One region of the Streptosporangium sp. NBC_01639 genome, then DNA from elsewhere that is predicted to be linked to it. Evidence: predicted binding sites of a transcription regulator. Region 1 holds the regulator's gene; the other holds the start of a gene.

Region 1 (4,824 bases):
AGGTCCGAGGGCGCCGACGTCGACTTCGTGATCGAGGGCCGCGACGAGCCGGTCACCGTCTACACCACCCGTCCCGACACCTTGTACGGTGCGACCTTCTTCGTGGTCGCTCCGGACGCGCCGCTGGCCGAGGAGATCGTCACGGACGACCGGCTGGAGGCCTTCGAGGCCTACCGGACGGAGGTGTCCAAGCTGTCCGACATCGACCGGCTGGCCACCGACAAGGAGAAGACCGGCGTCTTCCTGGGCCGTTATGCGATCAACCCGGTCAACGGCGAGCGGATGCCGATCTGGGCGGCCGACTACGTCCTGTCCGACTACGGCCACGGCGCCATCATGGCGGTCCCCGCGCACGACCAGCGCGACCTGGACTTCGCCCGCGCTTTCGGCCTGCCGGTGCGGGTCGTGGTCCACACCGGTCTGGCCGACCCGGGCGAGACCGGTGTCGCGACCACCGGAGAGGGCTCCCTGGTCAACTCGGGCCCGCTGGACGGCCTCCCCAAGGCCGAGGCGATCTCCAAGATCATCGAGGTGCTGACCCAGCGCGGCACCGGCAAGCCGACGGTCAACTTCCGTCTGCGCGACTGGCTGCTGTCCCGCCAGCGCTTCTGGGGCTGCCCGATTCCGATCATCCACTGCGCCGACTGCGGCGAGGTCCCCGTCCCGGACGACCAACTGCCCGTCACCCTGCCCGACCTGCGCGGTGAGGCGCTCGCTCCCAAGGGCGTCTCCCCGCTGGCGTCGGCCGACGACTGGGTCAACGTCTCCTGCCCCAAGTGCGGAGGCCCGGCCCGGCGCGACACCGACACGATGGACACCTTCGTCGACTCCTCGTGGTACTTCCTGCGCTACCCGGACCCGTCCTATGAGGACGGCCCGTTCGACGTGGAGAAGATCCGCCAGTGGGGCCCCGTCGACCAGTACGTCGGCGGTGTCGAGCACGCGGTGCTGCACCTGCTGTACTCCCGGTTCTTCACCAAGGTCCTGCACGACATGGGCATGGTCGACTTCACCGAGCCCTTCACCCGCCTGCTGAACCAGGGCCAGGTGGTGAACCAGGGCAAGGCGATGTCCAAGTCCCTGGGCAACGGTGTGGACCTGGGGGAGCAGATCGACGCCTACGGTGTGGACGCCGTCCGGCTGACCATGGTGTTCGCCGGCCCGCCGGAGGACGACATCGACTGGGCCGACGTCTCCCCGGCCGCCTCGCAGAAGTTCCTGGCCCGCGCGTTCCGCGTGATGGCGGAGGCCGGTGCGGCCTCCGCGCCGGGTGTGGACGCCGCCACCGGGGACCTGGAACTGCGCAAGGTCGTCCACCGGACCGTCGACGAGGTCACCAAGCTGGTCGACTCCCACCGGTTCAACGTTGCGGTGGCCCGCATGATGGAGCTCACGAGCGCGGCCCGCAAGGCCATCGACTCCGGTCCCGGCGCCGCCGACCCGGCTGTCCGCGAGGCCGCCGAGACTCTGGCGGTCATGCTCTCCCTGGTCGCGCCGTACGCCGCGGAGGAGGGCTGGGAGCGTCTGGGCCACCCCGCCTCGGTCGCCAGGGCCGGATGGCCGGTCGTCGAGCCGGCCCTGCTGGTCCAGGACTCCGTCACCTGCGTCGTCCAGGTCGCGGGCAAGGTCCGCGACCGGCTGGAGGTCTCTCCGGAGATCTCCGACGCCGACCTGGAGGCTCTGGCACTCGCCTCGGACAAGGTCCGGGCCTTCCTGTCCGGCGCCCCTCGCAAGGTCGTCGTCCGCGCGCCCAAGCTGGTCAACATCGTCCCGTAGTCATGCCGGGGCGCCCGTACGGCGGGCGCCCCGAGCCTGATCACCCGTTTGACGACTCGAAACTCCGGGGCACAACGATTTCTTCGCAACGCTCGGACTGCGGATCGAACCCGCGACCGGACTGGGAATCACCTTCAGACGGCGGGAGTCCTCCGGCGACACCGATACCTGGTCGCTCAGAGGCGACGACCGGCCGTCACGGGAGCGCCGGAAGGTGGGCACGGCGGAGAACTCCGCTGCGCCGTCTCAGAGCTTGCGCAGCACCGCCACGACCTTGCCCAGGACGGTGGCATCGTCGCCGGGGATCGGGTCGTAGTTCGGGTTGTGCGGGACGAGCCAGACGTGGCCGTCCTTGCGCTTGAAAGTCTTGACCGTGGCCTCGCCGTCGATCATGGCGGCGACCACGTCGCCGTTGTCCGCGACGGGCTGCTGGCGGACGACCACCCAGTCGCCGTTGGCGATGGCAGCCTCGATCATCGAATCACCGGTCACCTGGAGCAGGAAGAGCGTGCCCTCACCGACGAGCTGCTTGGGGAGGGCGAAGACGTCCTCGACGCTCTCCTCCGCGAGGATCGGGCCACCGGCGGCGATCCGGCCGACGAGCGGCACGTAGGCGGCGGTCGGGCGGCTGATCGGGGTCTCGTCGTCGCCCGTGGCGGGATCCATCCACAACGCCGGCTCTCCGGGGAGGCGGACCTCGAGCGCACGGGGGCGGTGCGGATCGCGGCGCAGATATCCCTTGCGCTGCAACGCCGTCAACTGGTGTGACACGCTGGAGGTGCTGGTGAGCTGCACCGCCTCGCCGATCTCTCGCATGGAGGGCGGGTAGCCGCGCTGCTGCACCGAATCGCGGATCACTTCAAGGATCTTCCGCTGCCTGGGGGTGAGGCCAAGGGAGTCACGCCTGCGCACCGCCAGGTCACTGACGGCCGAACCGTTCTTGTCATGCTCGCTCATACGATCTCCTCGCCTCCCGGCCTGTGTTTCTTCCGTCGCACACGGCGACCGTACTCCCGTTGAAGATCATATTCAAACAATTGTTCGAGTCGTTCAGGAAATCGGCGGCGGCGTGGTGTACAACATCGTACGGGAGTTCGATCGACATCGTGTTCGATTCGCTGATCTTTCTTCGATATGTGTTCGGCCAGGTCGAAGGCTCGGGGGAGGCCATCATGAAAACGGCTGTGGCGGCAGGGGGAGCCGGGCGGGCGGGCGCCCGGCGGCCGGGTCCGGTGGGGAACATCCGATACGCTGGTGCGCCCTTCCGGCTCACCAGGCGGGGGAGGGGAGTGGTGCTGGCGGCTCTCGCGCTGATCGCCCTGGGGGTGCTCTGGGCTGCCGCGCGCATCGACGCCGCCTCGGCGGTCGAGCAGAAGGGGCGGGCGGGGCTGCCGCGGGTCGTGGTGCGTGGCGGTGACACGCTGTGGGAGATCGCGGACGCGGTCACCAAGGAGAATGACCTCACCCCGACGGTCAACCGGATCATGGATCTCAACGACTTGTCCGGCTCGGTGATCCAGCCGGGGGCCCGGCTCTATCTCCCCGGCGGTCCCTCCTCCTGAAGTGGCCTCCTTCAGGCGCGACACGCCCGACTCGGGTGAATGTGGCGCGCTGATCAGCGACTTCGCTCGGCGGGGGCTTCTCAACTTGCGTTCATGGGTCGACCCTCCTACCGTTGGACCACAACATCTAGTGGCAACATCTGCTCGCTTCACCATAGATTGTGTTTCCATTACCGCATCTCGACCGTTTGAGGTGTGTGCACGAGCATCTCGGCATGGACGCTGTGGAAGTGGGCCGCTGGCCGGGCCAAGGAGGCGACACGCGTGCACTGTCCGTTCTGCAGGCACCCTGACACGCGGGTCATCGACAGCCGGTCCACCGAGGACGGCGGGGCCATCCGCCGCAGGCGCACGTGTCCGGAGTGTGGGCGCAGGTTCACCACTCAGGAGACCGTGCTGCTCATGGTCAGCAAGCGCAGTGGGGTGACCGAGCCCTTCTTCAGGGAAAAGGTGATCGCGGGCGTCCGGCGGGCATGCCAGGGACGCCCGGTCAGTGAAGACTCGCTGGCCCAGCTGGGCCAGCGAGTGGAGGAGGGCATCCGGGCGACCGGGTCGGCGGAGATCGCGGCCCATGAGGTCGGGCTGGCGATCCTGGGGCCGCTCCGCGAGCTGGACGAGGTGGCCTACCTGAGATTCGCCTCGGTCTACCGGAGTTTCGAGACCCTGGCGGATTTCGAGACCGAGATCATGCAACTGCGGGCGGATCGTCCCGCTGAGCAGGACTGAATCACACCCCGAGCGCCGGGGGACAAGGCGGCGCGTTGATGTGGTCCGACTCGAGGGCTCCGCGGAGCTCCGGAAGGGGGAAGTCATGACAGAGACGGTCAGTGGCGCAGCCGCGCGTGGGGGCAAGCGGTTGCGCAAGGGGTTGAAGATGAAGCGGATCTTCACCACCCCCGGGGTGCATCCCTATGACGAGGTGCGCTGGGAGCGCCGTGACGTCGTGATGACCAACTGGCGGGACGGCTCGATCAACTTCGAGCAGCGGGACGTGGAGTTTCCCGACTCCTGGTCGGTCAACGCCGCCAACATCGTGACCACCAAATACTTCCGTGGCGCGGTCGGCACCTCGCAGCGCGAGTGGAGCCTGAAGCAGCTCGTCGACCGGGTGGTGGGCGTCTACACCAGGACCGCGATCGAGGAGGGCTACTTCGCCGGCGACGAGGATGCCGAAATCTTCGACCACGAGCTCAAGCATGCGCTGATCAACCAGGTCTTCAGCTTCAACTCGCCGGTCTGGTTCAACGTGGGCACGGCTTCGCCGCAGCAGGTCAGCGCCTGCTTCATCTTGGCCGTCGACGACCAGATGGAGTCCATCCTCGACTGGTACAAGGAAGAGGGTGTGATCTTCAAGGGCGGTTCGGGGTCCGGTGTCAACCTCTCCCGGATCCGTTCGTCGAAGGAGCTGCTCTCCAGCGGCGGCACAGCCAGCGGCCCGGTCTCCTTCATGCGTGGCGCGGACGCCTCTGCGGGCACCATCAAATCC
Region 2 (4,824 bases), 970 kb from region 1:
CCCGGCCGTGACCGCCAGCACCTGGCGGAATCGCAGCTCCGCGGTCGTGCCGACCAGCTTGACGACTTCCTCCTGGCCTGCTCCGGGGACGGAGATGACGATGTTGTCACCGGATTTGGCGACCTCGGCGTCGGAGATTCCGCTGCCGTTCACCCGGTTGCGGATGATGCCCACCGCCAGGTTGAGGCTCTCCTCGGTGGGAGCACTGCCGTTCGGCGTAACGGGCTGCAGCGTCACTGTCGTGCCGCCGGCGAGGTCGAGGCCATATTCCGGGGTGAATGCCCTGTTCAGGAACATCACCCCGCCCATGGCGAGAATAATCACCAGAAGCACCAGGAGCATGCGCCCCGGTCGGTTCTGGCCGCTGGTCGGTCGGGCCACTGGTCGTCAGTTCTTTCGGCTATAGGGGTGGTCGGTGAGCCTGGTCGTCACTTCTTCGACGAGTCCTGGTCCTCACCGTACGGCTTGACGCTCTCCACCACATTGTCGTCCACAACGTCGGCGGACTTGACATCCTCGTCCTCGACACCGTCGACCGGGGTCAGCACGCGACCGATCGCAGCCTTGATCCAACGGGTCTCGACACCGGGTGCGATCTCCAGGATCACGTCGTCGGCGTCGATCGCCACCACGGTCGCGAAAAGACCGGTCGTGGTCATGATGCGCGTCCCGGGGGCCAGGGTGTTCTGCATCTGGGCCTGCTCCTGCTGCCGCTTACGCTGCGGCCGGATGAGCAGGAAGTAGAACACCACGACCATCAGAGCGATCATGATAAGGCTCGAATAGTTGCCGCCCATGGGGCCGCTCCTTACGCTTTGGAATGACCGGCCTGACGCCGGACGTCGTATACGGCACGCCGCTCAGCACGTCAGCCTACACAGCCAGCCAGGCCACGGAGTTTAGGCGAGCTGTTAGGAACGCGGCAACGAGGTCACGAACTGGCGCGCGGGGAAGTTCCCATTTCGATACCGTTGTCACCGATCTGTGATCAACGCCGTACGGTTTCCCTACCTGAACCAACGTCACGCATGACCCAGATCATCCTCAAGATCGGGGATCATCGCGGCGCCGAACGCGTCCGGCGGCGGCGTCAGCCCCAGATGGACCCAGGCGGCGGCGGTCGCGACCCGGCCCCGGGGGGTCCGTGCCAGCAGGCCCTGGCGGACCAGGAACGGCTCCGCGACCACCTCGACCGTCTCCGGCTCCTCCCCCACCGCGACGGCCAGGGTGGACAGCCCCACCGGTCCGCCCCCGAACTTGCGCAGCAGCGCCCCGAGCACCGCCCGGTCCAGCCGGTCCAGTCCCTCGGCGTCGACCTCGTAGAGGTTGAGGGCCGCCGAGGCGACGTCCTTGGTGACCACCCCGTCGGCCCGCACCTCGGCGAAGTCACGGACCCGGCGCAGCAGCCGGTTGGCGATGCGGGGTGTGCCCCGTGACCGCCCGGCGATCTCGTGCGCCGCGTCGCCCGGAAGCTCCAGGCCGAGCAGCCGCGAGGAGCGGCGCAGCACCTGTTCGAGCTCGGCCACGTCGTAGAAGTCCATGTGCGCGACGAAGCCGAACCGGTCGCGGAGCGGTGCGGGCAGCAGCCCGGCCCTGGTCGTGGCGCCCACCAGGGTGAACGGCGCGACCTCCAGCGGGATGGCGGTCGCCCCCGGCCCCTTGCCCACCACGATGTCCACCCGGAAGTCCTCCATCGCGAGATAGAGCATCTCCTCCGCGGGACGGGCCATCCGGTGGATCTCGTCGATGAACAGGACCTCTCCCTCCGAGAGGGTCGACAGGATCGCCGCCAGATCACCCGCCCGCTCCAGCGCGGGCCCGGAGGTGATCCGGAGCGGGACGGACAGCTCCGTCGCGATGATCATGGAGAGGGTCGTCTTGCCGAGGCCGGGCCCGCCGCTCATCAGCACGTGGTCCGGTGGCCGGTTGCGTCGCAGCGCGCTCTGCAGCACCAGGGACAGCTGCTCGCGCACGCGCGCCTGGCCGATGAACTCCTCCAGCCGCTTGGGGCGCAGCGCCGCCTCGATCAGCCGCTCGTCGCCCTCGGCGTCCGGCGCCACCAGATCCCGTTCGAAGCTCACGCCGGTCCGTCCTCACTCCTGCGGACGGCTCCGCGCCCGTCTCGGCTCTGCGCGCCCCCGCGAGGGGCTTCCGTCTCCGTGCCCGGGCGAGAGGCCCCGGTCTCGGCGCGGCCGTCGGGGAACCGCATCGTGGAGTGCCCCCTCATCGGACGCTCAGCGCGCGGAGCGCGGCCTTGAGCAGCGCCGCCACCTGCGGAGAGCGGCCCTGCGCCACCTCGGCGTCGGCCTGGGGGGCGACGCCGGCGACCGCCTCGTCGGCGTCCCTCGCCGAGTAGCCGAGCCCCACCAGGCCGGAGTGGACCTGATCCCGCCAGGCGGGCACGGCCGCGCCGCCGTTGAGGGCGGCGTTGACGGCCTGGTCGGGCGTGCCGAGCTTGTCCTTGAGGTCGACGATGATCCGCTGAGCCCCCTTGGGACCGACCCCGGGCACCCTGGTCAGCGCCTTCACGTCGGCGCTCGCCACGGCCACCCGGAGCGCGTTGGGGGTGTGGACGGCCAGCATCGCCAGAGCGACCTTGGGGCCGACCCCGTTGGCCGTCTGCAGCATCTCGAAGACGCCGCGCTCGTCGTCGCCGGCGAAGCCGAACAGCGTCAGCGACTCCTCCCGGACCACGAGCGAGGTGGCCAGCCGGGCCTCCTCACCGACCCGGAGCGTCGCCAGCGTGCCCGGCGTGCAGTGGACCAGCATGCCCACCCCGCCGACCTCGACCACCGCGCCGTCGGGCGCGATCGCGGCCACCCGCCCCCGCACCGAGGCGATCATTGTGTGCTTCCCTTCGAATATCCGGCCCGGCCCCGCCCCCGGAAGTAGGCGGCGGCGGTCGTCCCCGGTCCGGTCTTGGTCCTGGCCAGTGCCTCGGCCAGCCGGTTCTGCGCGCCGCCCCGCCACACGTGGCAGATCGCCAGTGCCAGCGCGTCGGCGGCGTCGGCGGGCTTGGGCATGGCGTCCAGCCGGAGCAGCCGGGTCACCATGGTCCCCACCTGCTGCTTGTCGGCCGTGCCGCTGCCGGTGATCGCCGCCTTGACCTCGGACGGCGTATGCAACGCCACTGGCAGCCCCCGGCGGGACGCGCACAGGATCGCCACGGCGGACGCCTGCGCGGTGCCCATCACGGTCCTGAGGTTGTGCTGGGCGAAGACCCGCTCCACGGCCACCGCGTCGGGCTCGACCTCGTCGAGCCACTGCTCGATGCCCGCCTCGATCGCCACCAGTCTGGCTCCGATCTCGTCGTCGGCCGGGGTCCGGACGACCCCGACCTTGACGAGGCTCAGCGGCGCCCCGGGCCGCCCCTCGACCGCTCCGAGCCCGCACCGGGTCAGCCCCGGATCGACCCCCATCACCCGCAGCTCGGGCAACCGCACCGACACGCCTCCGCTCGCCGAACACCTGTTCGGTGCCCGACTCTACCGCGTGAGAGCACCTCACGCACGGCTGCCCGCGCCACCGCCCGGAAGATGGCTGGGCAGGTACGGCCGGCCTGGAGTCCGGCGTCGAGACGCCGGCGCCGGCCGTGGCGGGACATCCTCAGGCCGACGGATGGACCCCCTGTGCCGGCCGGTCCCGAGGAGCCGCCCGGCAGGGGAACGGCGCTCCTTATAAGTACTGGGCCTGGTAAGCACTGAGCCTGGTAAGCACTGAGCCTGGTAAGCGCCGGGCCTGGTAAGCGCCGGGCCGCCTACAGGTGCTGGGCCGCCGGCTCGGCGTCCGTGTCCGCGGCCCTGTCACGCAGGCGGTCCAGCCGGGCCATGACGGGCGTCGCCGTCATCCCGTGCAGGACGAGGGAGCCGAGCACCGTGAAGATGACCACGGCCCAGAGCTCCTCGGCCGGCACGCCGAAGTCGGCCTGGCCGAGGGCGTAGGCGAGGTAGAACAGCGAGCCGATGCCGCGGATGCCGAAGAAGGCCGTCACACCGCGCTCACGCGGCCCCGCCGAGCCGCCGAGTTGCGCGACCCATCCGGCCAGCGGCCGGATCACCAGCAGCAGCAACAGGCCGACGGCGGCGCCGCGCCAAGTGAGGGCGGCCAGGCCGCCGGTGGCCACGGACCCGCCGAGCAGCAGGATCAGCCAGGCGGTGAAGAGCCGTTCGATCTGCTCGATGAAGCCGTGGAGCACCCCGTTGTACCCGTGGGTGCGCTCGGCGGCCCTGATGGTGCACGCGGTCACGAAGACCGCGATGAACCCGTATCCGTGCGCCAGCTCGGTGAGGCCGTACGCCAGGAACGTCGCGGCCAGCGCGACGAAACCGTCCCGGTGCTCGGCGAGCCGCAGGTCGGACACCCGGGCGCGGAAGAACAGCCGTCCCAGGAGCTTTCCGGCCAGCAGACCGCAGACCACGCCGGCCCCGCACCTGTAGAGCAGGTCTGTCAGTGCCCATCCGCCGGCCCATCCGAAGCCTCCGGAGCCCGCCATCGCGATGGCGGCGAACACCAGGGGGAAGGCGAGCCCGTCGTTGAGCCCGGCCTCGGAGGTGAGGGTGAAACGGACCTCGTCGTCGGCCTTCTCGGAGTCGACCGGCTCACCGACCTGTACGTCGGAGGCGAGCACCGGATCGGTCGGGGCGAGCACCGCGCCCAGCAGCAGCGCCGCGGCGGGGGGCCAGCCCAGCACGGCACCGGCGGCGCCGGCCACCGCCACGACGGTCAGCGGGAGCGTCCAGCCCAGTAGACGCCAGGTGGAAGCCCAGCCACGCCGGCCGAAGGGCCGGTTGATCGCGAGCCCGGCCCCCATGAGAGAGATCAGCA

What was found. The regulator LexA, encoded in region 1, represses DNA repair genes until DNA is damaged. The targets are predictions, from matches to a motif close to TCGAACANNTGTTCGA.
Region 2: a site for LexA is predicted at 3,461-3,476, ahead of ruvC (crossover junction endodeoxyribonuclease RuvC). Genes of this name have one in related genera too.

What each region holds. Positions count from the first base shown of each region.
Region 1 covers NZ_CP109272.1:7,070,864-7,075,687, forward strand. The annotation lists gene leuS (leucine--tRNA ligase) at 1-1,776, shown strand, start outside; gene lexA (transcriptional repressor LexA) at 2,023-2,733, opposite strand; gene OHA77_RS32215 (LysM peptidoglycan-binding domain-containing protein) at 2,949-3,338, shown strand; gene nrdR (transcriptional regulator NrdR) at 3,603-4,064, shown strand; gene OHA77_RS32225 (vitamin B12-dependent ribonucleotide reductase) at 4,150-4,824, shown strand, end outside.
Region 2 covers NZ_CP109272.1:8,039,394-8,044,217, reverse strand. The annotation lists gene secD (protein translocase subunit SecD) at 1-342, opposite strand, end outside; gene yajC (preprotein translocase subunit YajC) at 429-797, opposite strand; gene ruvB (Holliday junction branch migration DNA helicase RuvB) at 1,023-2,081, opposite strand; gene ruvA (Holliday junction branch migration protein RuvA) at 2,224-2,844, opposite strand; gene ruvC (crossover junction endodeoxyribonuclease RuvC) at 2,841-3,428, opposite strand; gene OHA77_RS36540 (cation:proton antiporter) at 3,758-4,824, opposite strand, start outside.